DNA from 2 places in the Psychrobacillus sp. NPDC096389 genome. Region 1 is predicted to be linked to the other one. Evidence: riboswitches for the same ligand, from Rfam matches in the RefSeq annotation. Region 1 holds a riboswitch; the other holds the start of a gene.

The links. A riboswitch is a leader RNA that binds a small molecule or an ion and turns the genes downstream of it on or off. The one in region 1 is predicted to bind FMN.
Region 2: another riboswitch for FMN. It lies ahead of ACIQ38_RS21570 (ECF transporter S component); the one in region 1 lies ahead of ribE (riboflavin synthase).

Annotation. Positions count from the first base shown of each region.
Region 1 is NZ_JBIWFB010000010.1:19,960-36,129, forward strand. It holds gene ACIQ38_RS19415 (Y-family DNA polymerase) at 1-676, opposite strand, end outside; gene ACIQ38_RS19420 (GNAT family N-acetyltransferase) at 973-1,404, opposite strand; gene ACIQ38_RS19425 (GNAT family N-acetyltransferase) at 1,404-1,976, opposite strand; gene ACIQ38_RS19430 (CD3324 family protein) at 2,168-2,443, opposite strand; gene ACIQ38_RS19435 (ArsR/SmtB family transcription factor) at 2,659-3,351, opposite strand; gene ACIQ38_RS19440 (DinB family protein) at 3,440-3,916, shown strand; gene ACIQ38_RS19445 (hypothetical protein) at 4,375-4,575, shown strand; gene ACIQ38_RS19450 (DUF6366 family protein) at 4,862-5,074, opposite strand; gene ACIQ38_RS19455 (ATP-binding protein) at 5,121-5,669, opposite strand; gene ACIQ38_RS19460 (hypothetical protein) at 5,741-6,853, opposite strand; gene ACIQ38_RS19465 (histidine phosphatase family protein) at 6,925-7,548, opposite strand; gene ACIQ38_RS19470 (shikimate kinase) at 7,639-8,154, opposite strand; gene ACIQ38_RS19475 (hypothetical protein) at 8,351-8,743, shown strand; gene ACIQ38_RS19480 (class I SAM-dependent methyltransferase) at 8,980-9,687, opposite strand; gene ACIQ38_RS19485 (class I SAM-dependent methyltransferase) at 10,136-10,882, opposite strand; gene ACIQ38_RS19490 (GNAT family N-acetyltransferase) at 11,145-11,723, shown strand; gene ribH (6,7-dimethyl-8-ribityllumazine synthase) at 12,250-12,714, opposite strand; partial or broken gene ribB (3,4-dihydroxy-2-butanone-4-phosphate synthase) at 12,758-13,360, opposite strand; gene ribE (riboflavin synthase) at 13,383-14,021, opposite strand; FMN riboswitch at 14,171-14,302, opposite strand; FMN riboswitch at 14,447-14,578, opposite strand; gene ACIQ38_RS19510 (SAM-dependent methyltransferase) at 14,659-15,402, opposite strand; gene ACIQ38_RS19515 (aminotransferase-like domain-containing protein) at 15,523-16,170, opposite strand, start outside.
Region 2 is NZ_JBIWFB010000012.1:69,682-85,851, reverse strand. It holds gene ACIQ38_RS21585 (ATP-binding protein) at 1-500, shown strand, start outside; gene sigX (RNA polymerase sigma factor SigX) at 669-1,205, shown strand; gene ACIQ38_RS21575 (hypothetical protein) at 1,198-2,427, shown strand; FMN riboswitch at 2,722-2,857, shown strand; gene ACIQ38_RS21570 (ECF transporter S component) at 3,016-3,609, shown strand; gene ACIQ38_RS21565 (ferredoxin) at 3,789-4,037, opposite strand; gene ACIQ38_RS21560 (YpbB family protein) at 4,148-5,182, shown strand; gene ACIQ38_RS21555 (RecQ family ATP-dependent DNA helicase) at 5,175-6,590, shown strand; gene ACIQ38_RS21550 (LysM peptidoglycan-binding domain-containing protein) at 6,674-7,276, shown strand; gene ACIQ38_RS21545 (metallophosphoesterase) at 7,445-8,206, shown strand; gene ACIQ38_RS21540 (YpdA family putative bacillithiol disulfide reductase) at 8,247-9,221, shown strand; gene ACIQ38_RS21535 (asparaginase) at 9,598-10,569, opposite strand; gene prsW (glutamic-type intramembrane protease PrsW) at 10,647-11,336, shown strand; gene sleB (spore cortex-lytic enzyme) at 11,437-12,195, shown strand; gene ACIQ38_RS21520 (PepSY1/2 domain-containing protein) at 12,205-13,488, shown strand; gene ACIQ38_RS21515 (flagellar brake protein) at 13,563-14,210, shown strand; gene cmk ((d)CMP kinase) at 14,958-15,632, shown strand; gene ACIQ38_RS21505 (lysophospholipid acyltransferase family protein) at 15,634-16,170, shown strand, end outside.

The DNA of each region.
Region 1 (16,170 bases):
TAGCTTCTAGTGTCGCAAGCGGTGTCTTTGCTAATTGCCCCACATTAATAATTCCCATATTATTTAATGTTTTTTCTAAACGAGAACCAATTCCCCACATTTTGGAGAGAGGTGCAATAGGCCACAGTTTTTGTTGCACATCCTCATATGTCCATTTCGCAAAGCCTGTTTTTTTCGCTTCCAAGTCGAGTGCAAGCTTGGCCATTAGCATATTTGGCCCCATTCCAACTGCACATGGTAATTGAAATTGATTATATAGCCCATCTTGTATGTGCTTAATCGTCCCCTCTACTGGTCCCCATAATTTTTCGGTTCCTCCCAAATCAGCGAAGCATTCGTCGACGCTATACACATGAATCGCTTCACTTGGGACAAACTGATTTAAGTAACGTGTGATTTCCATGGAAACACGAACGAAAAACTCCATCTTCGGTTCGATTAAATGAATAGAAGGATGATCAGGAATTTCAAATAGCCGCGTTCCTGTCTTCACTCCAAATTCCTTTTTCATCATAGGAGATGCCGCAAGCACAATACTTCCTTTTTGTTCTAAATTCCCAATTACCGCAATGGGTGTGCTTAGAATATCGAGTCCTGCATCCGCTGCCGCACAGCTGGCAAAAAAACTCCGTATATCAATACATATAATTTGGCGATTCTTTAACCCTTCATACATTTTTCTCTTCTCCTTCTCAAAGGAACGTTTGTTCTAATTATATGCCGAACATTCGTTTTTATTCAAGAAGGTTTTATTGGTAATAAACCGAAATAACTGGAAAAACTGTAAAAGAAGATGGATGCAAATGATTGTTTTCATTAATTTATCCCGCATTAACGGGCAGTAAGACTCCCACTTCAAGATTTAAGAAAAGCAAAAAGATAAGTGGGAGATCAACTGCCCGTAAAAGCCCGATTGGTTCAACTAACAATCAGTGGGGGATGAAGAAAACCCTCACTGATTGAAGTTTCACTTTATAAAGGCTTTAAATCTTTTTTTAGATAGTAATGCTTGTATTCCTTGCCTACATTATCTATACTTCCAAACACTTGATAACCATTCTTTTCGTAAAAACTCAATGCTTGAAAACTTAAAGTATCCACCTTTATGAAATCACATTCTTTTTCTAATGCTAATCTCTCAATTTCTAATAATAGAGTAGTTCCGTACCCGGATTTTCTTATATCTTCATCAATCATTAAAGTATGGATTTCTAACCAATTCCAACATACTTCAGCAAGTATTCCGCCGCGGACCATACCATTTTCGTCTTTAAGGAATAAATTGATTTCTTCGTATTTCCCTCTTAACTCTACCGGAAAATGCTTTAAATTAAATCTATAAAGTTCATCATTAATGTATTGTTTGTCCTTTTCATTTAATTCGTGCGTTATATGAAAGCCCATTATTCATTTCTCCTCATAAATTCTGTATGCAACAATCCATAACACAACATATCTTTGCATTCTCCTGTAACACTATGACATTCAAACTGTCTTAAACAGCCTTCTTCACTGAAATCGAATTTCGTTAACAATTTCCTTGAAGCGATATTTTCTTCGCTTACAAAAGCTTGAAGTCTTACTAAACCTAACTCATTAAATCCTAATGATAATACTTCTTGTATGGCTTCCGACATAATACCGCGGCCCCAGTATTGTTCGGATAATTCATAACCAATTTCAGCTCGTTTACCTACAAATTCACTTAAGAAAATCGTCCCAATTATTTCATCTGTTGCTTTGTCAGCAATAGCAAAACGAATAATCCAACCATCTTCATATCCTTTGTTCCAAATATTGATAACTTCATAACTTCTTTCTAAAGTTTCAGGTCCGTACCAATCGAGATGACGATGTACATTTTCATTTGAATAATAGTTAAATAGCGTAGGAGCATCTTCCAAATTCAATTTTCTTAATGTAATACTTTTAGTTTGTTTGGTCGGAAACGTACCCAATAATTTTGAAATGTTCATTTTTTCTCCTTTATCCCTTATATCGTTTTGATTATCTGTGAGGCTGTTTTTATGTCAGGCATAGCTATTTCTCCAATCGTAAGAGTTGACTAGATTATATATGACTTACATAACTAAAAGAACCTCATACTCATTTCATAAAAGAGAATAAGCCAATGAGGTATAAAACCCCACTGGCTTATGTTAAAAGTTTATTTTTTTCTTTTCTCTTTTAGTATGATTCTTTGAATACTTTTGGATGACAAATAATATTTTTCTCCCAAAGCAGCCACATTTATTCCAGATAAGTAATCCTTATAAATAGCAGAATTTCTAAAATCCAATTCTCTTCTTGTAGCAGTAGCCGATCCCCAACTCTTTTTATTATCTTCTCTGCGCGGGATATAAATATATTCACCATCAACATATTGTTGTATCAGCTCTACCAACTCCGCTGGCAGCAGATTCTTTGCTTTTCTATAGCTCATTTTTGCACTCCTAAATATAGTTATTTATTTTAGGAAGAGCAAAGGCTATTTTTTCTTAATTTCGTTATGCAATAGCCTTTGCTATGCAAAAATAGTATTCTTTCTCATACAATCAAACCTCCTTGTATTTAACTTATTTGTTATAGAACTAATTTAATAGAGTTATTTAACAAAAGATTATTTTTAAATAAGAACAGCTAGCGGTTTACACTACTTTACAGATGGTCGGCAGTAATACCTAAAGTTTTGTATAATCCCTCTTTGCCTCTGTCTGTAATTTTTACTGCTCGGTCAGGAAGCTTTTCGATCCAGCCTAGATCAAAGAAACGTACCATAACGGCTTTTCCTAACGAACCAGCCAGATGGTAGCGTCTTTCGCTCCAATCTAGACATTTTCGAGCAAAATGTCTTCTATTCTTTTGTAAAACATCCGTATCGATTTCAAGATGATTAAAGAATTCTTTCCCCTTATCCGTTACAAGAAAATCATCTTGATCTTCCATTAAATATTCTTTTTCTAAAAAGGCTTCTGTTATAGATACTCCAAGTTTCCCAGCCAGATGGTCATAACAAGTGCGAGCGATTTTAATTTTCTCTGCACGCGAAGAACTCTTTAATGAATGGATGCGTGCAGGAGGGGCAAGAACAGTTAATGTTTCTATCGCTTTGGCAACTTCAGTACTTGCCAGGCGAAAGTAACGATGTCGACCATGTTTTTCTACACGAACAAGATTTCCTTCTACCAGTTTTGTCAGATGACTGCTTGCAGTTTGCAGTGTGATGTTAGCTGTCCTTGCTAACTCAGTAGCTGGAAGTCCATCAAGACCTAGAAGGGCATCCAACATTGCAGCTCTTGATGTATCAGCCATTAGTTTTGCGATATATGAAAAATCAGGTTTGCTTCCCATGGTATTCCTCCATGAACATTTATACTTCGATTATAGTCGAAGTTTTCAACTGATACAATAACAGTAATGAGAGGAAGGAGAGATAAAAATGAATGAGAATGATTTACTAGTCTTGAACTTTGAGGAGATTCGTCGGAGGAGCATTAAATTATGGACATCCATTCCTGCCGAAATATTGGATTGGCGTCCAGACGCAGAAGCAATGTCTTGCAAGGAAATGATAAGACACGTACTGGAAGGTGAGTATCTGTATCACCAAATTTTGATAAAGCATGTAGATGGGACTACCATAGAATCGATTAATCCTTACGAATCAAAAGTCTTTTCCACCATTAACGAAGAATTAGAATTCTCACAACCATATCGAAATAAATTCCTAAAATTCGTTAAGTCATTAAATACTGATGATTTAACAAATATAAAAATAGACCGATCTGACGTCGGATATATTCGAGAACTTGGAGATATGCTACTAAGAATTGCTTATCATGAATCTGTTCACACTGGACAACTTCTTGATTATTTACGAACAGCAGGAGTTCAGAGACCGAATATATGGGACTAATATTTCCTATGAAAAAGAAAGATTAGCGCTAAATACTAGTGCGTACAATTTATAAAGCCTAATTTCTCGTTTAAAAGAATGAGGATTAGGTTTTTATATTTGTAAAAGGAACTTTAACTTAAAATAAAAATCCATATGCAGTTCAGGGGCTGAAGTGTATATGGATTTTATTATCAGGTAATAGTATCTAGGCTTCGCACTTTAATTAAAGTGTAAGATTTCATTATCTCAACGTATTGAATCTATAGATATAGATGATGACTTCCAACTATTGTAGAAAAGGTTACAAAAAATATTATATATTTAAGGAAACCGCTGCTTATTAATAAAGGAAAAGGGGTAAGTTATAGGTAAAGCGAAATTGGAAGCCTTTCACAAGACTTTTGCAACAACTACTATAATGTTTGTACGTAGTTCTCCTGCAGAATTCTCTGATACTGAATATGGGGTGATTACACATGGAAAAAGAGAAGATTGACAGTGAAAAGATTTTAGAATTATTGCGTGAGATGGATAGTACTCTTGGTAAGATGGATAGCAAACTCGATGAAGGTCTGGATGGAATGGACAAAGGGTTTGACAGTATAGATAAAAAGCTAGACGATTTAACCGAAAGAGTTAGCGAAATGACAAAACCCTCTTCCAATAATCTATTATAGTTATTTAAAGCATGTTGGGACACATTGCTAATGAAGACATCTTTAAATAATGGATGTCTTTTTTATTAAGATAATATTTACAAGATATATTAGGTAGTGAGCGGACAGGAGGTTATAGTAACCCAAATTCCCGTACCATATTCCTTGGTATTCGATAGTCTGTCTATTTTCTATCTGGCGGAATGTGCTTCCATTATAAATCCTTTAATAACCGATTAATTGAATTGAAATAACTGTTTAAATCTATACAATTATTCAGGATATCTATTATTTTTTTACAATCAAATCAAAAAAACAATTTATACAAAACATATCCAACTATTAAAACAACGATTAATATTCCTGTACCTTTCCAGCCCATACCGCCTGTTAAATCAGTTAAATTCCCACTACTTCCTCTATTTAATGCATCATTTAGAGAACTAGTCGGGTTATTTTTTAATTCAGTTTGTTTTAATCGTTCTCTTTTTTCTTCAGGTGATTCTTTGTGATTGTTCAAACTAAACACCCTCTCAAAATAGTTTCGGTATAGTTTTTCATACCGATTAGTTGCTTCTTTTCTCATTCAAACGTAAATATTCTAAAATGATTTTTACTCGCTCTTGTACTGTATAATCCCCTTCAATTCTCAATACCGGACAAGTTAGGTCTTCCATCCAACTTTCGTGCAGTGTTTTACTTCTAACTTCGATTCCTGCATGGTCATATAAGGAAGCCCATTCCATAAACTGCTCATATTGTTCTTGTTTACTACCACCAGCTAATATTTCATTACCATATCTTTGAAACTCTCTTTGTTGCAGCCTCTCCAATCTGATATCTTTCGGAATCCATAAAAAAATAACCAAGTCAAAACAAGGTTTAAAGCTGTCACCCCAACCACATAATGCTCCTGACAGTATAGACCTCTCATACTTTAATAAGTCTTCTTTTAATATTTTCTTTCTGTCCTCTATTTCTCTCATATGTGTAAATTTAGTTAGCCAGAAATAATCATCTGTATCGAGATGAGAAAATGGTAATTCATTTGCTAATGCTTTTCCTAGTGTGGTTGTACCTGAACCAGCAGCACCGAAAATATGTATTCTTTTCATTTTTCTCATCTCCATATTAGTTACTTTTTACTTCACACATGTATTATTCAATGTAATTGAATATAAATAAATCAATGATTTTCAGATAAGTTGGTCTTTGTTAATGAGCAGCCATAGTCTAAAGAATTATTTTCCAATTCTTTTAAACATAATAATAATCTACTCTTAATCATCTTCTTATCGCCCATTTGTTGCAGTGTCTTGGAGTCCACTTCATTTTCATTTAATATTTCAAAGTGTTCATAAGCTTCCAATAATGTCCACAAGATATATTCGTCTACGATGCGTTTATACAAATTCTCATTATTGAGAATATAGCCATTTATAAATCCATCTGCAATTCTACTCAATTTCTTCGAATATTGATCATAAGCATGTTTTTGATATCTAGTTGTATTTGAATATGCAGGAAGTAGGAATTTGTAGCAAAAAACAAAATAACCAGCATACTTCAAATCGAAATCTAATTTTGGAAACGGATCAATTAATGAAACCTTGTCTAAATTTAATATGATGTTTTCCGGCGTCACATCTTGATTGACTAGTGCTATTTTTTGTTGCTTTTTTCTTCTATTTTCAATTAAGTTAAATATCATATCTCCAACTTTATCACGATTAAATGTTAAATCACTTGTAGACAAACTGTTTAATATGCTTAAATAGTAATCGTTATCAGCTTGCCAAAAATCGTTAGCTGCTTGTTGGACCTCTCCTTCAAGCTGATTGCCGCTCCATATAATATCCCCAAATCCCTTTATATCGGGATTGATGTCTTGCATAAATTTAAAGGTTTCCCCTAACTTTTTCCCGATTGAAAATGCTTGAGAATGGCTAAGAGTTGGAAGTGTTTTCCCCTCGCCCATATAACTTTCTACGGTAAATACTAGGGATTCGTCGATATAATAGTCAAAGAAAGAAGGACAGATGTTAAAAGAACACTGATTAGCTTGCTTATAATAAACCTTTGAAGATTCATATTCAGTAATTAAGTCGATCTCTTTAAATACTTGAAATTGACCGTAAGCTTTCTTCTTTCTAATTCTAAGAACAAGATCCTCTTCTGTATGACATTTCATTTTATAAACATTGTGCCAAGCACCTTCGCCTATTTTCGAAATATATTCTATTTCTATTTTTCTATCTTTTAACTTTTCAATGGCTTTCTTAAGATCTTCATTAGTCATGATTAATTTTCCTTTCAACCTCACCCATTATAAAAAGGCTTTTAAAATATATTTTTAAATTTCATCAGAGCTTAATAGAGAAAATGAGACGTGTCATTAAATTTTTTTATAATGTTTTGCTGAAAACTATTTTTACTTAAAACGGAAATGCCGCCTACTGATGAAGAAAAAAACGCTTTAGCCAACATTTCTGGTTGAAAGTTCAACCACCAAGCAATAATATATCCCAAAGTTCCACCATGAGTGACAATTAATAGATTTTTATCCTTTTCCGGTTCGTAAATTTTATCCATAGAATTGCATACACGTTTGTAAAATTGCCTCCAAGTCTCTCCATCTTGAAATTCTTGATAATCTAAATCAAACCCTTTACTTGTACGTGGCTTTCGATTAGCTTTTGCCCAGTCCTTTGTTTTACCCGCAGCAATACCCGTATTTATTTCTCTTAGCCCTATATTTTGAGTAACTTCTAAATTTAAACTAGATCCAATGATTTCTGCAGTCTGTAAAGCTCTTAATAAGTCAGACGAATACAAATGGTATACATCGCTATTTACTAATTCCTTGATTTTAATTCCGATTTGTTGAGCTTGTTTTCTCCCTAATGCAGTTAAAGGAGAATCTGTCCACCCACCTGTCATGTTATTAATGTGATGTTCGGATTGGCAATGCTGAACCAATATTATATTACTCATTCTCATGACCCTCCCTATTGGAAATTAGGATTCTATGTATATTTAGTCTTCAATTGACAAACCCTCATCAATTGTTAAGTGTTTTTCCACTTACAAGCTAAATTCTTTCTTTATCATACGTGCTACTTCCGCTGCATCCAATTTTGTATTGTTAATTCGTAAGTAGTTTTTTGTTTTAATTTCTCCTGCTCGTGAATTTAACCTTCTATTTTCTAATGTGCTAAGTAAATGTTGTTCGGATTCTTCGATGTTTCGCTTAGTTGGTTTATGTTCCAGCCGATTAGTTGTTTTATTTCGAATAAGCCTCTCATCTACATCAGCTTCCAATTCAACGAAATATATCTCAACCCCTTGCGAACTAAAAATATTGCATATATTTTCAATCTCGTCCCAATCTTCTTTTTGATCCAAATACCATATTTTCGTGAATATCATTCCATATTGATCACTTTTCGAAAAAGATTGAAAGATTTCTCGACGAAACAAATGGGTTAAACGCCACATTTCCGGGCTATATCCATATAGTGGTTCTAACAAATCAATGGTCATATGATTATGAAAAAGTTTTAGCCCTGTTAAAGCTGATAGTTCTTGGCCGATTGTCATTTTTCCGACCGCTTGTGGCCCAAAAATAAAAACAAATTTCTCCAATACATCTCCTCCAAATGTTTCATGATAATTTTATTAGTTGATAGAACTTTTTTGTAAAGTCCATGTATTAAGTCGAAAGTAATATCTTTATTCGAATCTGGTAATTCATAATATAATTCCTTTTGGAAAAACTAATAGCGAGGTGATATAAATGCTATTGCAAACAATTTTACTAATGGGACTAATTTTTAATATGCCAGTTGGTGCTGATTCAGAATATGTCCCGCCTTTCCCAAAAATAGATAAGTTCTATACAAGTATTCCTATAACAGAAAATTGGGTGAGAGTTCCAAAAAAGACGAAGGAAATAACCATCTATGTTGAAGCTAAAAACACAGAAACAGTTTTGTTTTGGTTAATACCAACAGGTACCGCACAATGGACTGAAAGAAAACTTATTGGCTATGATATTAAGGACGACAGGGATAACAAATTCTCCTTCACCTGGCAAATAGAACGACCTTTACTTGATCATTTAGTAGTGCAAGCAGTAGGAGAAAATGAAATTACAAATGAATCATTGAATATAATCTCAACCCCATAGGTTTTCATTCTATACTTAGAAAGAAGTTCTTCTATTCCTTCGCTTTTTTCAAAATAAAAATATCCTTAATAAAAACCGCTATAATAGCGGATAGAAAAATAGTACTTAATAGATTTACAACTCTCACAAATCCATGCGGACTATAAATGATTTGAATACACTGGATTATAATAATTACACTAAAAATGCTACACATGATTATTATATTTCTAGGGTATTTTCATTTCGCTTATTCATTAATCTCTCTCTGCTTTCACAATGAAAAAATGCGGGTTTTTCATTAACTTTTCATATTTGTCTGGTTCCTTCAATTGAAATTCTTTCGTCGGTTGAGGCTCTATTATTTTCTCCAAAGAAAAATATCCCAGAGTTTCGTTTAGTATTTCTTGTAGCGGGCGACGATAAAATGGAACATCGATTAATTTTCCTTGTCTTTTCCATTGATCAACAATGTATTCAGTTGAAAAGTAGTCGCCATTGTCGGATAATTTTAGATCCATAAATGGATGATGGACGGAATATAACAAGGTCCCGTTCGGTTTTAATATTCTACGGAACTCACTAAAAGGCTTGCTCCAATCTTTTATGTAATGTAGCACTAAAGAACTTAAGATGAAATCAAATGATTCATCTTCAAAAGGTAAGTCCTTCTCTAAATCGCAGCATAAAACTTCCGCCTTTTCTCCGAGCCGTCTTTTTGTCGCCTTTACCATTTCAGGACTAATATCGGTTGCAGTGACACTTGCGCCTAAGCTAACTAGTTGAGATGTATACCAACCAGCTGCACATCCAGCATCCAAAACACGCTTATCTTTTAAAACCTTGGGAAGTAATTTCATCATTGCTGGTCGTTCATATTCAGTGTTAAACAGACTTTTTGTATCCACATTATGTTCATAATCATTGGCAAGTTGGTCATAAGCTTCTATTACTTTATAGTTCACGATTTCACCTCAAAAAAATTAATATGCTCGATCTGATCTGCTGTTGCAAAAGTATTTTTGTACTACTACTCCAAGCAAGATAGAGTTGAAGCTTTTCATTGTAAACTTTGATGACCGATTACAATGCCGCTACCTGATTTTTAAAAAAAGTTCTTATTCTTTTTTCCTTTTATCATATAAATTAATCCTAATAAAAAACAGAATCCGTAAATAATTATGGAAATGAAGATGAAAATTTGAATACCTATAGAACTCCCTCTTTTCACTTAATTTACAAGTAGACATGTTGTATAAATCATTTTAAATAGCATTTCTCCCTTATTTATTATAACAAAATTATCCAATGAAAACTTCAAATAAACAAATTATTCTGATACCTATTTTAATGTAAATAAAAAGGGCATTACGGAATGTAATACCCAAAGTAAATTATATAAAAGAATCGTCTTTAAACCTCTCCAATATATACGATTGTTTCATTCGGAACAAGAAGCATGCCGCCAACTGCATACTGATCAAACAAATTGTTTAGTTCTGTTAGATAGAGATCATATTGGGCATCGTTCTCTTTTAAAGAATAGGACGCAGACAGATTTCTTTCGATAAACTTGGATTTATCGAATGGTAAATTATTTGGAAAACGATGTACGGTAAAGTTGCTAAAGAATTTTTGAATGCTTTCGTCCATATATCCGATGCCTCCGCTGAAGCCTTTGAAATCTGGACAAAATCTCTGGAAAATTTGTTCATTCTCTTTTACTAACGGGCTTTCCATTATACGGGAGTTCCATATCAACATAACCTTTCCCTTATCTTTAATAATGCGCTGACATTCCAATTTGAACTTCTCTGTATTAAACCAGTGGAATGCTTGTGCAACGGTGATAAAATCTATACTTTTGTTAGACAGAGTTGTATTTTCCGCTGTTCCATTCACGGAATGAAACGCCGGAACCTGCGCCAATTTCTTCTCTGATTCTCTACGCATATCTTCATTTGGTTCCACTCCATACACATGGCATCCGAGATCAAGTAAAACGTTCGAAAAAATTCCTGTGCCAGAGCCGATATCGGCAACAAAAGAACCTCTTCCTACCCCACTATCGGACAAAAAGCCAACCAACTCATTTGCGTAACCAGGTCTTGCTTTTGCATAAACAGCAGCTTTTCCATCAAATTTCTGTGTGTTGTCCATTCTAAGTCCCCTCTCATATTTTTGTATAAACTTACACTAAGATTGTACATTTACAATAACCATCTTTAAAACCAAACGCAAATTCATTCAAAGACAATATTGTTGGAGTCTAAAGATTCTGGTAAATTTAAATTATAACCAATGAAAGGGGTGTTCTGTTTATGAAAATCATGGAGAAACCTTACGGGGTGGATTTAATTTAAGGGATGGACGTATAAGCGCCCCTACAAACTACGTGGTCCCTAAAATCAGGAGGAAAATAATGATTATTAGAGACTATACGCCCAATGATGAAACCGGTTGGGTGAGGTGTCGAACTCTCGCTTTTTTGGAGACGGCCTATTTTGATAATGTCTTAAAAGAAAAAGAACACTATGAAAATCCCGCGATTGAACTTGTAGCTGAATTAGATGGACAAATCGTTGGACTTATTGATGTGGAGTACGAAAAAGAAGAAGGTACCGTCTGCTCCCGGGGAAAAGGGCTTGGAGGTATGATTTGGCATATAGCAGTCCACCCTGACTTTTCCAGGAAAGGAATCGGTCAACAATTACTAGATGTTGCTGCAACTAAAGCAAAAGCAATTGGATTAAATCGTTTCGAAGCCTGGACACGTAATGATCTTTGGGTTCAGAATTGGTATGAGAAAATGCATTTTATGAATGTTGATTCCTATTATCATATTTATTTTGAAAGAGATGAGATGAATCAACAAATTCAAAGTAAGATACCAAAGTTACATCTGGTGAATGCTTTTGCACATTATGTCGGCGAGGATATAGAGCAATTTAACAATAACAAGCGGATTCATCAGTGTGTTTGTTTTGAAAAAAACTTTTAATCTTAATCTAACTATGTAAATCATTCTTGTTTTCACAAAATAATCGGATGCGATTGTGCGTCATAAAAAGTTGAATGTAGTGTCCGCTGAACACGACAAACCAGTCTAGGCTGACGAGTTCAGCGGATTTTAATTCTTATTATTCCAAATAGATACTAATACTATAGTCGTCTCACATCTAAGTGAACTTGTTGTTACAAGATTTAGTAGCTCTCATCAGTAATTTAGTTGCTTTCACTCTGATTTGGTTGCCTTCTAAGTAGAACTGGTTGCTTTCATCAGCTGTTTGATTACCCTTATCCATTCTTTGGAAGTTTGTAATGAAATGTGAGACCCTGCAGGAGCGTTAGCGACGTAGCGCTCGCCGAAAAATCCCTAATTGAACTTTATACGACGCACTTTTCCTATATCTCGTACAATAAAAATGGCCCACCTTATAAAAGTTGTCGACATGTATATATTCATAGTTTCCTAAGCAGTAAAAAGACAGACTGATTACAGTCTGCCTCATGCTTTCCAAATTTACTTAAAACAAACGATTCAAATTAGCCATTTCAATAGCAGACACCGCAGCATCATAGCCTTTATTTCCAGCTTTTGTCCCTGCACGTTCAATTGCTTGTTCAATCGTTTCTGTTGTTACAATACCGAACATTACTGGAACACCTGTAGTTAGCCCAACACTTGCAATTCCTTTTGCTGTTTCATTACATACATAATCATAGTGCGTAGTGGAACCACGAATAACAGAACCTAAACCGATAATGGCGTCATATTTTTTCGTTTCGGCCATTTTTTTCGCGATAAATGGGACTTCAAATGCACCTGGTACCCATGCAACATCCACATTATCTTCTGAGACACCGTGACGTTTCAAACCGTCTATTGCACCATCTAATAATTTACCATTGATAAATTCATTAAATCTGCCTACTACTACCCCAATTTTTAAATCCGTTCCGATTAATGTTGCTTCAAATACTTTACCCATTCTTCATCTCTCCTCTTTTTCTATTTTAAGCGAATGCTTTGGTCTCTTGTTTCGAGCGATAATTTACTAATGCTTCAATCGTTACAAACTTCAAATCATGTGCTTCCGCAATTGTATGTAATTCCGGAACTCTTGCCATAGTGCCGTCTGTACTCATAATTTCACAAATTACTCCAGCAGGTTGAGCCCCACAAAGTTTTGCGAAATCGACAGCGGCTTCAGTATGCCCTGGACGCTCGAGTACGCCCTTATCTTTCGCGATAAGTGGAAACACATGGCCGGGTCGGCGGAAATCCGAGCTGACTGATGCAGCATTGAACATTTGTAAAATCGTTTCAGAGCGCTCAAAAGCACTAATACCGGTTTCTGTCGTTTTATAATCGATACTAACCGTAAATGCGGTTTGATGATTATCGGTATTACGTGTAACCATCGGATGTAAATCGAGTCGATCCGCTAGTTTCTGTGTAATTGGCGTACAAATCAGCCCGCGGCCATATGTTGCCATAAAGTTAATATTTTCTGGTGTTGCATAATCCGCCAGTACAAGGAAATCTCCCTCGTTTTCACGACTTTCATCATCTACAACGATAATTATTTTCCCTTTTTTTAAATCCTCGATTGCTTCTTCAATTGTATGGAACATATAAAATACCTCCTTTAACTTGTTAAAATCCGCTTTGTCTTAAAAAGTCCATCGTAATTGGCGAGCTTTCTTTCTTTCGATCCAAATGGTTGATCACATATTTGCCAAGTAAATCATTTTCAATATTAACGACATCCTGCTCTTTTTTTATCCCTAATATTGTTTCGCTAAAAGTAAGTGGAATAAGTGAAACGGTGAGCTGTCTCGGCTGAACATCGAAAATAGTTAAACTAATGCCATCGATTGCAACAGAGCCTTTCAGCATACAGTACTTACTCAGTTCTTCACTAATACCAATGTCTACATATACCGCATTTTCTACTTTTCTTTTTCTTAAAATAACGCCCGTTCCGTCCACATGGCCCGAGACAAAATGACCGCCAAATCGACCGTTTGCAGGCATGGCACGCTCCAGGTTAACGACATGTCCCGTTTGAAGAGAACGAATGCTTGTTGACTTCACGGTTTCTGGCATGACATCTACTGTAAATAGATTGCTGGAAAACGAAATGACTGTTAAGCACACCCCATTCACGGAGATACTATCGCCTAAATGAATATCCTCTACAATCTTTTGAGATTCCAATGTTAACTGCATGCTATTAGGACCGCTTTTCATCGATTTAACCTTACCCAAGTCTTCTACTATTCCCGTAAACATATAAACACCTCTTTTCTATTAAGAAATTTTGTGCAAAAAGAAAACCCCATAGATCAGCTCTAAGGGGTTAGTTTTGGGAAATTATGTTTTACGCATCGACAAATAAACCTTTTTGGGTGTTTTTTTACCACATAAGGTAATAATGGTCGTACATCCTTCTCCCATCCAGACTATACTGTCGGCTTTGGAGTTGCACCAAATCCTGCCTAATATTAGGCTCACGGGCTTAGAATTGCTTCATCACCGTCGATTGGGAATTTCACCCGACCCCGAAGGAATACACTTGTATGAAATTTAGGGTTTTATGGCAAAAATAAAACCCCATAGACATATCTCTACGGGGTGATTAGGAAATTTATGTTGAAAGCATCACTAAATAAACCTTTAGAGGTGTGTTTTACCCCATAAGGAAATAAGCATACTTGCACATCCTTCTCCCATCCAGACTATACTGTCGGCTTTGGAGTTGCACCAAATCCTGCCTTAAAAAGGCTCACGGGCTTAGCAATTTCTGCATCACCGTCGATTGGGAATTTCACCCGACCCCGAAGGATTATTCATCTATAAAACGTAGTATAACACTTGGAGATTAAAAATTCACGCTAAATAACTTAAACAACATTGAAAATACTAAATATTAGAAGCCTGGCACTAGTTTTACCATATAAGACATAGCCTCACCTAACTCTACATTTTCATGATACTCCCAAGTCGTGTAGTTCATCGCACCACCAGGTTTTATATCAACAAGCTTAAGGCCTATATCTTCTAATAACATGTTTAAATCTTGAGGAGAATAACATCTTAAAGATTGAGTGACTTTTTCATCTCCATCAAACCAAGTATCTAACATGCGACAACCCATAAAATCAAAATCATATTTTCGAGGCTTACTTCCAACCATCATCTCTTGACCTGCAACACTTGCCCAATACCAAGGCGTATAGATATCTATTAAGATACATCCATCTGGTTTTAGCCACTTGCCCATCCGTTTTAATAATTTTCGTTGATCTTGATCCTCCCCAACTCCAAATCCATCTAAATAACAAACAACGTCAAAGGATTTAGAAAGTTCGATCTCATAAAAGTCCTCTTCCAAGATTTCAAGATCACCTATTAAATCATGTTCACTTTTTAGCTTTCTCATGAAGTCAACTCGGGATGGCACTAACTCAACCGCCGTAACATCATATCCTTTTTTAGCAGCCGTTATGGCAAATTCCCCGCCTCCAGCACCTAACTCTAAAATAGATTGGAAAGGTTTAGAAGCTAAAGTCTCTATTTTCGTCAATATTTCCTCATGCTCTTCGTTTGGACCTGTTAAACCTTCTGCATATAATCGAAATTGTTTATCGTAAAAATTTTTTACCCATTCCATCCTGAACACTCCTTATTCAACAGTTTTTATTCAATAAGGTCGATCAGAATGGATCAATTGTAAAGCAACATGTATTGTCCTCCAATAACTTGTAATTTAATAGATTATAACACAGACTTTTCAGAAATCTATATTATTTAATATGATATGCAATCCTTTTTCTAACTCTTCCATTGTAGCGTAAGCATAGGAAAGGCGAATATGATGCAAATCGCTCGGATCGTATATATAACCAGGATTGATAAGTACATTTTCCTTTATGAGCTTCAAAAATAGCGCTTTATTTACAATTGGCTCGTTGAATCTTAGCCAAATATAGAATCCTCCTTTTGATTTCTCCCATGTAGCAATTGGACTAAAATCTTTTTCAAGAATAGTTTCTACGAATAAAGCACGTACCTTTAATTGCTGGCGCAAGTTCGCAACATGTTCCTCATATAACCCAGAAGAAAGCCAATGAGCGACAATTTCTTGTGAAAAGGCACTGGATCCATAATCTGTTTGCATTTTAATGTCAGCCAGTCTATTAATTACGGCTTCAGGAGCGACCACCCAGCCGATTCTTAAACCTGGGCTTAATGTTTTGGACACGCTTCCTATATACAAAACTTGCCCTGTTTGATCCAAAGACTTCATGGCAGGTAGGGATTCCTCAAACAATAATTCATGATACACATCATCTTCAACGATTGGTATTTGTAATGCCGTACATATATCCAAAAATCTTTTGCGCTCATCCAACGTTAAACTGCTACCTGTCGGATTATG
Region 2 (16,170 bases), on a different contig from region 1:
ACTTAGCTCGTTTGGAGTCAGGATATTTAAGTATTTATAAAGAAAAAGTGTCGGTTCTACCAACCATTGAGCGTATTACACAAAAGTTCGATCAAATCGCTAAAGAAAAAAATATTCGTTTGTATTTCGAGCATACATTATCGGATACGATTCATTTACAACTCGACGAGGATCGTATGGAACAAGTACTCACGAACTTAATTGACAATGCACTTCGACACACCCCGAAAGAAGGGTCTGTGACTGTTAAGCTATCGAAAACAGCGGGGCAGATAATAATCGAAGTGAAAGACACGGGATACGGCATTCCAAGTGAAGATTTACCGTATGTGTTTGAACGTTTTTATAAGGCGGATAAAGCTAGAACAAGAGGAAAAAGTGGAACGGGTCTTGGGCTTGCCATTGCGAAAAATATTGTCGAGCGCCATGATGGACATCTATCCGTTGAAAGTGAAGTGGGGGTTGGCACGTCTTTCATTATTAAACTACCTTTAAAGTAAATAAGTAGGGGAGGGCTCCTACTTATTTACTTTAGGCGTCCGGCAAATGTCCCAGATTTTGAATTGCAATACTGCATTTCAAATTTTGGACACAATTACGTCAAGGCGCAATTGATTGTGTAACAAAACAGTACATGAAACGACTAATTATAAGAACGGGGGGAGCTTATGAATGACTCCGTTTTCCACCGCTTGTATGATAGCTATCATCAAGATGTATTTCAGTTTCTTATTTATTTGGTAAAAAATAGGCAAACTGCGGAAGACTTGGTCCAAGAAGTATATGTACGGGTATTAAGGGCTTACAGTAAGTTTGAAGGAAAAAGTTCGGAAAAAACATGGCTGTTTTCGATCGCTAAAAATGTAGCGATTGATCATTTTAGAAAACAAACAGTCCGAAAAAAACGCTTGTTTGAGTCATTTGACTGGGAGAACATGCAGCTTGTATCAAACGACATGTTACCAGAAGATGCTGTACAACTAAACGACGAAATGAAAACATTGCTTATAGCTCTGGATGATTGTACGGGTGATCAAAAAATGGTCATTATAATGCGTTATTTCCAAGAGCTTTCGATTACAGAAACAGCACAAGTATTAAGTTGGACAGAAGGGAAAGTGAAGACAACGCAACATCGTGCGATAAAAGCACTTCGTGAACGATTATCTGCGAAAGAAGAGGAGGGTACTGTTCATCATGAGTGATCGAAGAGTAGAAGAAGAAACAGTTGATGAGCTTTTAAAAAATATGCCCAAATTTACAGATCATCGTTCCAAAGAAGAAGTGTATAATCGGGTAAAAATAGAAATAAATGCTCAAGTCAAAGAAGAAAAAAGAAAAATAACTGCGGTGTCGTTTTCTAAATGGATGCCTTTTATCGTTTCTGTTGCTGCTATTGTACTTCTAACATTTCTTGTTTCTTCCTATACGAATCAAGAACAGTTAAAGATGTCTCATGAAAGTGCATACGATAAAACCGAGTCAAAAGAAAATATGCGCTCTATGGAACAAGATGCAACAGCTGATCCGGCAAGTGAAATGACGACAATGTCAGCAAAGATAGACACTCCTTTAGAGTTAATCCCCTTCCATCAAACGACCTCAGTTTACGAGGATAATGTGAATGGAGGAACCGTTTTTCATTTTTCTTTAGTAGAAAATGCATTAACCGTTCCAATTACAGTTATTATTCCAAAAGAACGAATCGAAACAGATTTTCCAGGGGTGACTCCAACTAGTTTACAATTATATGAACGATATGCAAATAGAATTGATGAGGAAGCGTTGGGATTCATGGAATATCATCCATATAAAGGGCATTTCGAAGTGGAAGGAAAACAGTTGAAACATTTTTTACCTACTGACCATGGATATGATAGAGCTTCCGGAACAACGACAACTTATGGTCAATCTATAAATGAAATATTTACGGATTTTGATACATTTTTAAAAGTAAATGAAGACGGCTCACCTTTAGAATGGGATCAAGCCGGAGAGTTATCGAAGCCTAGTAAATTACCAGGCTCTTTAGGTCATCATAATTATTACATTTATCACTCCACTAACGGGGAAGATTATCTGGCTCCTAGTTATGGTGCTTCCTTTGAAACTCTTTCAGACGCCTTGTTGGCGATGAAAGATGCCGGGAATGATTTTTATACTTCGGTGATTCCGTCCAAGGTTTCTTACAAATTTGTAGAGCAAGATGGCGTGGGAGTTATACAATTTGATGAGCCTCTTGATTTAGAAGCGTTGGACCCATTTGCAGCAACCAGGTTACTAGAAGCATTAGCCTTAACTGCTGCCAGTTTCGGTGAAGAAGTAAAGTTAGAAAATGTAGTGCAACAACAATGGGCAGAATTCGATTTAACGAAGCCTCTCCCAGTTCCAATAGGACCGAATGGTTTTATCATGAGTGATGAATAATTTTTGTTTTGAGGTGTGTGGGAGTATTGACTAGGTCATGACTTCCGCGCATTTTTTCTCTTTAGGTGGATGTTTGTTGTTGGAATGAGTGGAAGAGGGGGTTTAATGCTCGTATGGCGAGGGTGAATGCTCGGATAGAGCGAATCATTGCTCCTTCATTTTCTTCTACACTTATAATGCATAGTAAGTCAATATGTTTTAATTGTTTTTGAGCAACTGTATTGCATTACATACAAAACTTTGATAAGATGTATTTAATTCAAGATAAAGTGCTTGAAGGACAATAAAATATTGATTCATCTTCGGGGCAGGGTGTAATTCCCGACCGGCGGTATTAGAACATGTTTCTTGAGCCCGCGAGCCGTTAAGTTAAGGTTGATTTGGTTAAATTCCAAAGCCGACAGTATAGTCTGGATGGGAGAAGGTGAAGGTGCAGTCGTTTTTCGTATACACTCATACGGATACGCTTATTTAAGTGGACCTTTTTCTCCTTTAAGCCTAGCAATAGCTTAAGGGATTTTTTGAGTAAAAGAAAACGTGCTGAACCTTTCTTCTTGTGGAGTGAATCGCAAAAGGAGAGAGGATTTTATGTTAAAAGGTAAGACGCGAATGCTAATTGCAATCGCCATGTTAAGTAGTATTTCTTTTGTACTAATGTTACTTGCATTTCCACTACCAGCACTACCAGCTTATTTGAAAGTGGATTTTAGTGACATTCCAGCACTAATTGCAGCAATTACGATGGGACCTATTGCTGGTATTCTCGTAGCATTTTTGAAAAATGTATTAGATTGGTTGTTCTCTGGTAGTCCAACTGGCGTTCCAGTAGGGCATATGGCGAACTTTGTTACTAGTATTTTATTTTTAGCGCCAGTTTATATAATTTACCGAAAAGCTACATCTTCCAAAGGTATTACGTACGGGCTAGCTTGCGGGACAATTTCAATGGCAATCGGGATGAGTGTACTAAATTATTATGTATTTTTACCAATGTATGCTTATTTCTTGAATTTCCCAATGGAAACAGGAACAGCCTTATTTAACTCGATTATTTTCGGTATTTTACCGTTCAATCTTATAAAAGGTATTTTAGTAGCTGTAGTAATGATTGTTTTATTCAAGAGAATGAAACCGATACTTGATAAAATTTCACATTCATTTGGCACTGCCAATATCAACTAAAGAAAAGGCTGTTTCTCTGTAATAGGAGAAACAACCTTTTTTTCTTGGATTAATTGAAACATATGTTCTTTTGTGTTATATTGGATTTAAAGTAAGTAATGATAATATGCACTGAGGAAAAATAAAAAACGTGCAAGGCTTTTTAAAGACCTTCCACGTTTCAAATAAGTTTATCTATACTATTCAAACTTTAATGCGTCGCCTTCGAATGATTCCTCTGCTACTTTAATAGAGTCTGTTGGGCAACCTTCAAATGCATCTTCCATATCCTCTAGTAGTTCATCTGGAACTTCTGTTGTCCCCATGTTATCATCTAAAATAACGAAAGCAATCCCTTCGTCATCATAATCATATATATCTGGTGCAGCAGCGCCACATGCGCCACATGCGATGCATGTATCCTGATCAACAATTGTATATTTAGCCATTCCTATATTCTCTCCTTTATATCTGCTTTCACGAATCTGCTATCTTATTCATTCTAAAGATATTTTCGCTACATTTCAACCAAAATACTTTCAAATGTGAGGGATTTCCAGTGTATTTTCAACTACTACTCTTATTCATTATATACCAATTCCAAGGCGAACGGTCATCTACAGCTCCTTATTATTTGTTAAAAGGAAAAAAATCCGGTCAAACTATACAAGATGTGACATATTTTAGTCTTCATCCATACTTTGGTCTCTATCCAAAACTATCAAAAGAAATATATGAGGTGGAAATAGAGAAACTCCTTGCAGAACGGCTTATCGTCATGAATGAATCTACTTTGGCTATTACGGAAAAAGGATTGCACAAAATAGTTTCAGCAAGACGTCCTTTGTACAATGGATGGATTCTTCGAGGGAAAGAATTTGTTTTTTGGGCACGAGTAGAATTAATCGTTCAAACATTATCCCAGTTCCAAGGAAATGAAAAAAAGTTTGTGCCCGTACAAAAAAGTAATGACGTTCATCAGTTTGTCAAAGAGTTTTTACAACAAAGAGATTTTCAATCGAGTTCTTTTGGAGCAAATTTCAAACAACAATTATTCGGTCTACTCGAAAATCCTCAATTACTCGAAATCCATCGGCATTTGTTTGTTTACCGATTAAGCGGGTACAAAAATAGTGGGCTTACTTGGGAGCAACTTGCAAGTCACCATCAAATGACTGTCTTAGATGTAAAGTTTTTATTTATCGAATGCTTACATATTTTATTAAATGATATAACGGAAGAAAAATACCCAGATTTCCATGCATTAACAAAGGGTATTTATGTTCAAACGACTCTAACCGAATCTGCTTTAAAAACAAGTAATTTATTTGGAAAAGGCTATTCGATTGAGCAAATAGCTAGTATGCGTTTTTTGAAGGAAAATACAATTGAAGACCATGTCATTGAAATTGTTTCGGCAGATCCAAATTTTCCGATTCATTCCTTTATTGCAGATGAACAGATTCAACAAGTGCTACAAATAGCGCGGGAACGGCAAACAAAAAAGTTAAAAACCATTCGAGAACAACTTCCCGAATTAAGTTATTTTCAGATTAGATTAGCGCTAACGAAAGGAGGGGAAGTAAATGGATAAATTGACAGAAGTATTGACCCGAAAATTTGGTTACGATTCGTTTAGGGAAGGGCAAAAAGAAATTATCGAACAAGTTATAGCAGGACAAGATGTCGTAGCTATACTACCAACCGGTATGGGGAAATCGTTGCTATACCAATTGCCAGCTTATTTGATGGAAGGGGCTGTCGTCATTGTTTCTCCTTTACTATCTTTAATGCAAGATCAAGTAGAGCAATTAAAAATAATAGGAGAGAAGCGTGTTGTAGCGATAAACTCTTTCTTATCTTTTGAACAAAAAGAGATGGTTTTTCGACATTTATCGGCTTACAAATTTATTTTTACCTCCCCAGAAATGTTGCAAAATGAGCGTTTTAATCACGCTTTATCTACTATCCGTATCGCTTATATTGTAGCGGATGAAGCACATTGTATTTCCCAATGGGGATTTGACTTTAGGCCGGACTATTTAAGGATCGCCAAATGGTTACAACAATTTAGGCAAACAAATGTCCTCGCTTTAACTGCAACGGCAACCGGGAACGTAGTAAAGGATATTAAATCTACCTTATTAATGAGGGAGCCGTATGAATACATTCATTCCCTTGACCGACCTGCCATTGCATATGAGGCGGTAGAGGTACAAGATACGAAAGAAAAGCTTGGGTGGATCATCGGCAGAATTACGTCTACAAGCGGTCCTGGTATTTTATATTCGCAGTCGCGTAAAAAAACAGAAATGTATGCGAATGAATTACAAAAAAGAGGAATCAGCGCTTCTTATTATCATGCCAAAATGGAACAAGATGATCGTATTTTAGTCCAGCAACAGTTTCAACAAGGGCAGCTAGAGTGGATATGTGCGACAAATGCTTTTGGGATGGGAATACATAAAGATGATATTCGACAAATTATTCATGACCATATTCCGACATCTATTGCCAGCTATATGCAAGAAGTAGGAAGAGCAGCGCGGGACGGGAAGCAATCGATTGCTTCTTTGCTATTTACCGCAACGGATGTGGAGCAGGCTTTCTATGTCGCCATGCAAGACTTCCCGGAAGAAGCAGACATCCGACTGGCCTATGATTCCGATCAAATGCAACTCCAATTACCGGAAACGACCGCTAGAATATTGGAGTATTGGAAAGAAGAGTTAACAGAACAAGAGACGACACAACTTTTCCAAACGATAAAACAAAAGAAATGGACAGAAATTTTAAGTTTGTACACGATGCTGCAAAACGAACGATGTATAAGAGAACAGCTCTTGCACTATTTTGATGAACAATTAATAAATCGTCCTATGCATTGCTGCTCCAAATGTTCGCTTCGTTTGAACGAAATTGTAGCGAATAGAAAACAAACGACGGAAAAAATGGGAGAGCTGGATTGGAAAATGCGATTAGATGAACTACTACGCGCTTAAAATAGATGAGAAGTTTACTTTTTCAACAAAATTCGGCATAATAATAGTAGTAGAGATAATGGCAGAAATGGAGTTTGAAAAATATGAATCAAGACGACTATCAAAAAAAAATAGATGAACATAGACAATCCATTGGGGTTGAGGACGATCAAGTAGAACTTAGAAGTCGTAGAAGATCCCATTCTGGAAAAAAAGCGAAGAAAAAGTCTAAAAACGTGTTAATTCCAACATTATTTTTTATCTTTATACTAATTCCAGTTTGTACTTTTCTATATGTGCAATTTATTTACACGCCTAAGGACGTAGAAGAGGTGCAAGAATCAGGAATTATTCAAGTAGAGACGAAAAATATTACGAATAGTCCAAAAGAAGAAAATGAAGCGCAAGTAGCGGAAAAAGAAGAAGAACAACCACCGGCTACGGAACAACCAAAAGTGGAAGAACCGAAAGTAGAACAGCCGAAAAAGGAAGAGCCTAAAGTAGAACAACCAAAAGTAGAGCAGCCAAAAGTGGAACAACCAAAACAAGAAACCTCCTCTAAAACACATATAGTCAAAGAAAATGAAACATTATATCGCATTGCGATTAACTATTATAATGACCCAAATGCTGTCGAAAAGATTAAATCTGCAAACGGCTTATCGTCGAATTCTATTGCTGCTGGTCAAAAGTTAATATTGCCTTAACAAATGTTTAAAAAGAAGATCATTTAGGATGTTAGTTGCATAAATATATTTAGACAGTTATATTTATAAAAAAGAAGATTCATAAGGTTAGATAAACAAAGGAAATGAAAGGAAAGGACAGGGGGATTTCCCTGTCCTTTTATACGTTAGGACTAGGGGGGTTTTTTGTTGGTATATTTTCTTTTGGTAGTAGCTGGTTTAGCTATTTTGCTGTTACTTTATATGCTCTACTTAGCATTTCAAGTAAATGTAAAAATACATGCACTCCGAGTAGAACAAATGAAACCGGGTGCGCAAGTTCATCTTTTTTTTATCTCAGATATTCATCGTCGGAAACTAAATGATAAATTGATCCACTCGCTTATGGGTAAAGTAGACATAGTAATTATCGGTGGGGATATTACCGAAAAAGGGGTTCCTTTACATCGAACGGAGCGGAATATCGAGCAGCTAAAAAAATTAGGGGATGTCTTTTACGTCTTCGGCAACAATGATCGAGAAGTGGGAGAACAAAACTTAATCGAACTACTTGAAAAGAATGATGTCCATTTATTGGTGAATCGATCCATGGAACGAATCATTGACCGTACACCGATTCGCCTTGTTGGAGTCAATGATGGATTTAGTGGTAAAGTGAATATATATGATGCATTTCAAGAAGTTAGAGATGAGGATATTGTTGTTTTCATTACACATGCGCCTGCCTATTTTAACAACGCTAAAAAAGTCAGTAACCCGCATTTATTATTAGCGGGGCATTTGCATGGCGGTCAAATTCGGTTTGGACCTTTTGGTATTTATGAAAACGGTGCTTTTAAAGTGAAAGAAAATAGTGCGGAACTCGTTAGCAATGGATTTGGAACGACAGGTGTGCCTCTTCGATTAGGGGCAAAACCAGAATGTCATATAATTACGATGTACGGTGAATGAAAACACTGTTGGAAAGAGTATAGAAAGGAAGTTTTTACAAGTGGTACAACAAGTTGATGTCCTCATCGTTGGAGGAGGACCATGCGGACTAGCGGCTGCAATTTCGATGCAAAATATAGGACTACATACACTCGTGATTGAAAAAGGAAATATTGTGGAAGCGATTTATAAGTATCCTACACATCAAACATTTTTTAGTACAAGTGAAAAGCTAGCAATTGGAGATGTGCCTTTTATCGTAGAAGAAAGGAAACCTAAGCGAAACCAGGCATTAGTCTATTATCGAGAAGTTGCAAATTTGAAAAACATACAAGTGAACAAATATGAATATGTTAGACAGGTGGAAAAAGAAAAGGATTATTTTATCGTCCAAACATCGAAAGGGACGTATCATTCGACATACGTCATTATTGCAACAGGTTATTACGATCATCCGAATTTCATGGGTATACGTGGTGAGGATTTACCCAAAGTGAGTCATTATTTCAAAGAAGGACATCCGTTTTTTGATCATCATGTATTAGTTATTGGTGGGAAAAACTCGGCAATTGATGCGGCACTTGAGTTAAACAAAGCAAGAGCAAAAGTAACGGTAGTCTATCGTGGAAGTACCTATTCGCCGAGTATAAAACCGTGGGTATTGCCGGAGTTTGAAGGACTCGTTCGAAATGGAGAAATCGATATGCATTTTGACACGGAGGTAACAGCAATCGATGAACAGTCGGTCACATTAAGAGGACTGGACGGGGAATTTCAAATAGAAAATGATTTTGTATTTGCGATGACCGGTTATCACCCAGACCATGGCTTTTTACAGGACATAGGTATTCAAATAGATTCAGTGACTGGACGTCCTACTTACAATGCTGAAACGATGGAAACGAATGTGGATGGGATCTTTATCGCCGGAGTCATAGCTGCCGGAAATAATGCGAATGAAATATTTATAGAAAATGGCCGTTTCCATGGAGACCAGATAGCAAAAGCAATAGAAAAAAAGCGTAAAGACAACTAAGCCTCTTTACGCTTTTCTCCTGCTTATTTAGTTAGTAGCAGCTCGCAAAAACAAAATTTCCGCAGTTTTTCCACTGTGTGCATCAATAAATGGCATAGAGCAACAAACCAATCAACGAAAGCAATTAAATCTAGTCTGAAAGCAACCAAATCAACATGAAAGCAACTAACTGTTTAAATAGCAAGTTGACTTGGAATGAGATGACGAGAACTTTGCCACATAGTTTATGAACCTCAAGCATATGACTTTCATTGTTGACCATTTATAAATGGATAATTTTTTAGAGAGCGGATATTTTGGCCATAGCGTGACGGCTAGTGGTCATTGTTTACTTCCCGTTATTTCTCCATTGCGTATACAAGCCGATTTTTATTTCCTATATCGAAAAAATACTGTTCATTGCATTTTTCGGGTCGGTGTTATGTAATGAGATAAGCAGTGCTAGTCTTGCCTTTTGGCCGTTTAATCCATATGCAAACATCACACCTTGTTCTTTCAAACTTTTTCCTCCACCGGCATAACCATAAACGTCTTGGGCAATTCCGTTAAAGCATCTGGAGACAAGTACAATCGGTACATCTTTTTTCAAAATATCCTCGATGGTTGGAACAAGACTTGGAGGGACATTTCCTTGACCTAAACCTTCTAGTACAATCCCTTCATATCCCAGTTGGATAGCAGCTTCGAGTAAATCAGGCTCCATCCCAGCATACACTTTAAATAATGCGACCCTTTTAGAAATATTTTGAATGGGAAGCACAGTTCGGTGATTGGGCGAATGATGAAAATGCACAATCGATTTGGAAATAAATCCGATGGGACCGTATTGCGGACTTTGGAATGTGCTTACATTACTGGCATGTGTTTTTGTCACATTTTCCGCAGTGTGAATTTCATCATTTAAAACGACAAGGACTCCTTTATCCTTCGCATCATCGGAACAAGCAACTTGAACAGCACACACTAAATTATATAGGCCATCTGAGCCTATTTCATTAGAAGAGCGCATTGCACCTGTAAGTACAATTGGTATAGATGTATTGATCGTTAAATCGAGAAAGTAAGCAGTTTCCTCCAGTGTATCGGTACCATGCGTGATGACCACCCCTTCAATCGAATGTTCTCCTATATATTGCTCGATTAATTGTTTGAGCACTAACATTTCTTTTGGCGTAATATGGGGTGAAGGTAAATTGAAAGCTTCTATTTCTAAAATATTTGCGTATTGTTTTAGTTTTTCGGCTTCAAACGTAATAGGATTATTTTCTGTAGGTATGACGGCACCTGTATCTAATTGTATTTGCATAGATATAGTTCCGCCAGTATGAATAAGTAAGATGGATTTCATTTTAAAACCTCCGGAATTTTACATTTTATCGGAAAAAAGTTGTATAATAAAGATAATCTAATGGAAGGAGTACACTTATGTTCATACTGCTTTCTGTTGCAATTGCGCCAGCACTTGCACTTTTAAGCTATTTTTATTTACGTAAAGAAATAGCTAAAGAGCCTTCCAAATTATTATTACATTCTTTTATATATGGTGCCATATTAACATTTCCTATATTATTTATCCAACACGTTATCCAAGAGGAAGAGATATTTTCTTCTTTGTTTCTTCATCAAGCACTTGTAACAAGCGCTTTAGAGGAATTTTTTAAATGGCTTATATTAGTCATTGCTATATATAAGCATGTTGAGTTCGATGATCCATATGATGGAATATTGTATGGCGCTAGTGTTGCGCTAGGTTTTGCGACAGTAGAAAATATTTTATTTTTACTAAACTTCGGGATGGATGAGGCATTTATTCGTGCGCTCTTACCTGTTTCCAGTCACGCATTATTTGGTGTCGTAATGGGCTATTATTTAGGAAGAGCGAAATTTTCTGCTAGAAAAGCAAAAAATGAAATTACGTATGCATTTTTAGCATCCTTTGTTTTACATACTATTTATAATAGTATTTTAATTATTAAAGGGTTGGAATTATTATTAATCGTTCCTTTTATGTTATTTTTATGGGTATTCGGTTTATCTAAAGCAAAAAAAGCACATATTTTATCGCGCCATAAAAGAATGGAAGACCATCAATATTATATTAGAGAAGAAATCTAGCTGCGTGCTAGATTTTTTTTGTATATTTGAGCGCATCTTATCCAAGCTAATAAAAAAGGAGAGATGACGTTTGAAACAACTAAAGTATATTTTATTTAGCATCGTATTTTGTGCCGCAAGCTATGCGTTCTTGCAGGAAGAACAACCTACACAGGCTTTTTCCACGCAAATTGTAGAACGTGGAGCATATGGTGACGATGTAATTGAATTGCAGTCTAGACTCCAATATACCGGATTTTACACGAGTCAAATAGATGGGAAATTTGGTTATAACACATACTGGGCGCTTCGAAATTTCCAAGAAAAATATGGTCTTCCAGTCGATGGTTTACTAGGAGAGGAAACGAAGAAGAAGCTTGTCAGTGTTTCAGAGTTTGACAAACAATTCGTCCATGAACAACTGAAAAAAGGTAACAGTTTTACAACCTATGGTGGCAAGGATTTAGCGAGTCAAGTGAAAAATAAACAAGCGGAAAGTTCGAATATGCAACTCCCACCTAAATATTCGGAGAAAGATTTAGATCTCATTGCCAATGCCGTTTATGGGGAAGCTAGAGGAGAACCTTATGAAGGGCAAGTGGCAGTTGCTGCAGTTATTTTAAATAGAGTGGAGCATCCAGATTTTCCGAATACTATTTCAGAAGTAATCTTCCAACCACTAGCATTTACTGCTGTTGCGGACGGACAAATTTGGTTAGAGCCAAATGAACGTGCAAAAGAAGCGGTACTAGATGCGTTGAATGGTTGGGATCCTACGGAGAATGCAATCTATTATTTCAATCCAAAAACAGCAACAAGTAAATGGATTTGGTCACGACCACAAATAAAAACAATCGGACAGCATATTTTTTGTGCATAAGGAGGGCATATGAAAAAATTTATATGGGTAATCGTTGTTTCTGCTGCAGCTGTATTCCTTGTGTATCATTTTAACGTTCAGTCTAAAAATACTCGGTTAGAAAACGCCCTTGCGAATCAATACTCCAACCAATTAACATCGGCATCCGAAAAATTAATAAAACTAAGTGACTCCATTGATCAAACATTACTCTTTCAAGATAAAGAGGTGCTCGACCAGCCTTTAGAAGATGTATGGAGACTTTCTTCCGATGTTCGTGCTTCAATATCCGCATTGCCGATAGATCACGAAACTTCTACTGTATGGATGAACTATTTAAACCGGATTGGTAACAGTGCTTCCCTCGTGAAAGAAGGAAAGATACCGGTCGAGGAATGGCAAAAGAGTATGAAAGATGCTAGAACAAATTTAATATCATTATCCGATCAATGGGCTTTTACGAATAGAGAAGCCGGGAAAAAGGATTATATCGTTACTTCTTTTGTGAACAATAAAGCAAATAAAGAAAACGAGAAAAACTGGAAAACACTTGGGGATTCCGTGAAAGCCTATACAGAAAGTGATTTTCCAATGACAGCAAGTGAAACGGATAAACAAAAAAAGAAAGATTTGCAACATATTAAAGACTCCGAAGTAACGGTGGAACAGGTAAAACAAAACTTCATCAAATTATTTCCGGAATTAAAAGACGCAACCATTCATATTACAGAAAGTGCAGCAGATGCACCGTATCCTTTTTACCATGTGCAATTCCATAAAGGGATTCGAATTGGATATGCTGACTTTACGAAAAAAGGTGGTCACTTGCTTTCGTATTTATTGGAGCGACCTTTTGACAACACAACGATTAGTGCCGAACAGATGAAAGAAAAAGCAAGTACTTATATGAAATCTTTTGGCTATACAGATACCCAGATGGTGGAGTATCGAGAAAACCATATTGCTTGGCATTTAGCCTTTGCACGTGTTGATCCAAACAATGATGCACTCATTTACGCGGACGGCATGCATCTGAAAATCGCCAAAGATAATGGGGAACTTTTAGGCTTAAACGCGATGGAATATATTCAAAAAGAAAATATTGGGGAACAAAAAGTAGTCCCAATCGATTACAATGAAATATTCTCAGGCGATTTTACCGTTGAAGAAGAAAGACTAGCTTATGTAGAAAATAAAGAGCTACAACAACGTCTTGCCTATGAAGTATTAACAAGAAATGATTCTATTGGCACACATAAAACGTATATTGATACGGAAACCCATGAAATATTACACACAGAAAAATTGCCTTAAGTAGAAATTTTGATAGAAATATACCCCTTTAAGTGTCATAATATATTTATTATGACACTTAAAGAGGGTTGCTTATGAATATTAAACTTGGGACAGTTCTCACTTTAGAGCCAATCGTTTCAGAAAAAGCGGAAAAGTATCGCTGTAAAATTGTAGATAGCGATGATCAGGCGATTTATGTAGATTATCCAGTAGATACAATTTCAGGGAGAACCGTTTTTCTTATGGACGGGACACAACTTCGTGTTTCATACACCGAAGAATCAAAGGCAGCTTTTGCATTTCAAACAGAAGTTTTAGGCAAAAAAAAGGGACAAATCCCAATGATTAAACTTTCCTTTCCAGGAGATTCTGAAATTATTAAAATACAACGAAGAGATTTTGTACGTGTAGTCGCTTCGCTTGATATATCAGTCCAATTCCAAGATGAAAAGTACCAATTTGTAACCGATGACATTAGTGCGGGAGGGACGGCAGTCATATTAAATCGTGCCGTCAAATTTAAAGCGGATGATGATGTCTCTTTACTGATCCCATTAGGGTTTAATAATGGGGATATAAAGTATGTACAGACAACTGCTAAAGTAATACGTATTTGGGAAAGAGATTCAATCACATTGGCGTCATTGCAATTTTCTGATACGGATGAAGTAGACAAGCAACAGATCGTTCGATATTGTTTTGAACGACAAGTGTTGCTAAGGAAAAAAAGCAAGGACTAAAAGTCTGTCTAAACAGGCTTTTTTTCTTTGAGAAGTCATGGTAGTTTTTTACTTCATATTAAATTATACATGTGGATAACTATTTACATGTAACATTAGTAAGTTAAGTCATTTTTGAAAAAGATCGAAGGCTTATAGGGATAATGCGTCGTAAGGAAGTGTCCGCTAAGATTGCTGCTTGCTGCAAAAATCCATAGAAATTGCATACTTTTTCAGTGTAAAGTCGCACAAAATAAAATTTAGTTCTCTTTTTTCATTTTGCGGATCCATTAAATGGCATAGAGCAACCAACTAGTCAATGAAAGCAACTAATTCTACACCGAAAGCAACTAAAATCATCGCAAGAGCAACTAATTTGCATATGAAAGCAATTAATTCTTAAAACAACAAGTTTACTTGGAGTGAGACGACGATGACTATGACTCATTTTAGTCAATGTTGCGCAAATGACCCATAATGTTGCGTGTTTGAAGCGAAATGTTGCGCGAATTCTTTATAATGTTGCGAGTAATGACTCGAATGTTGCGCGTTTATTATTGGACAATCTTCTCCAGATAAATAGCTCGGATATATTTGCCGTAGCACGAGAACTGCAAGCACTCACCTTTTATGACGCACTTTCTTTAATACATACGTGTGAAATCCCATTAACCTAGCAACAGCGCCTTGCCCCTTAGGATAGACATAGGCGCTTACGCTTTTCAAGTTATATGTTAAAATAGATTCGAATAGAGCGGAGGCAAAAGTATGACAAAAAGAATTCAAGTAGCAATCGATGGACCGGCAGCTGCCGGAAAAAGCACAATAGCTAAAAAAACAGCAGAATTATTAGGGTATACATATGTAGATACAGGTGCAATGTATCGCGCAATTACGTATAAAGCAATTCGCTTAAACATAGATTTGCAAGACGGGGAAAAATTAACGAAACTATTACACGACACTACAATCGATTTAAAACCTTCTCCGAAAGGACAACTTGTATTTTTAGACGATGTAGAAGTAACCGAAGAAATTCGCTCCACAGAAGTAACCATTTCCGTGTCAGCTGTCTCTGCTCATGCAGATTTGCGAGAAGAAATGGTCAAAAGACAAGTGAAAATGGGAGAAGATGGCGGGATCGTCATGGATGGTAGAGATATCGGAACACATGTATTAACGAACGCCGAACTGAAAATTTTCATGTCTGCTAGCGTAGAAGAACGAGCAAACAGAAGATATTTGGACAACCAAAAAAGAGGAATTCATACAAGTTTAGAAGAATTGATAAAAGAGATCGCCCTTCGCGACAAACTAGATAGCGAGCGAGAAGCTTCGCCGTTAACACAAGCAGCAGACGCGATCTATATTGATACAACTTCTCTTTCTATTGAAGAAGTATCTGAACAAATTATGCAGCTCGCAAAAGAGAGGATGGCGTAATATGAATCTTTATTCCTTTGCAAAAACAGTTGTTTATGGCATTCTAAAACCAATTTACAGATTTGAAGTGATTGGAGCGGACAAATTTCCAAAAGAAGGAGGCATTTTATTATGTAGTAATCATATTGATAATTTAGATCCTCCCGTGGTTGGAATAAACGCGCCAAGACCAGTAAATTTTATGGCAAAGGAAGAATTGTTCCACTTGCCGCTTTTAAAAAGTATATTACCTGGAGTACGAGCATTTCCTGTAAAAAGAGGAATGAGCGACAGAGATGCGCTCCGCCGTGCTATTAAACTATTAAAAGACGGAGAAGTAGTTGGTCTTTTCCCAGAAGGTACGAGAAGTAAAGATGGACAACTTGGTAAAGGATTCAGTGGAGCGGGCTTTTTTGCTTTAAGAGGAGAGGCAAATGTCGTTCCTTGTGCCATTGTAGGTCCGTACAAACCTTTTAGACGTTTAAAAGTAGTATACGGGGATGCAATTGATATGCAGCCATACCGCGAGCGTAAAGCATCCGCTGAGGAAGTGACAGAG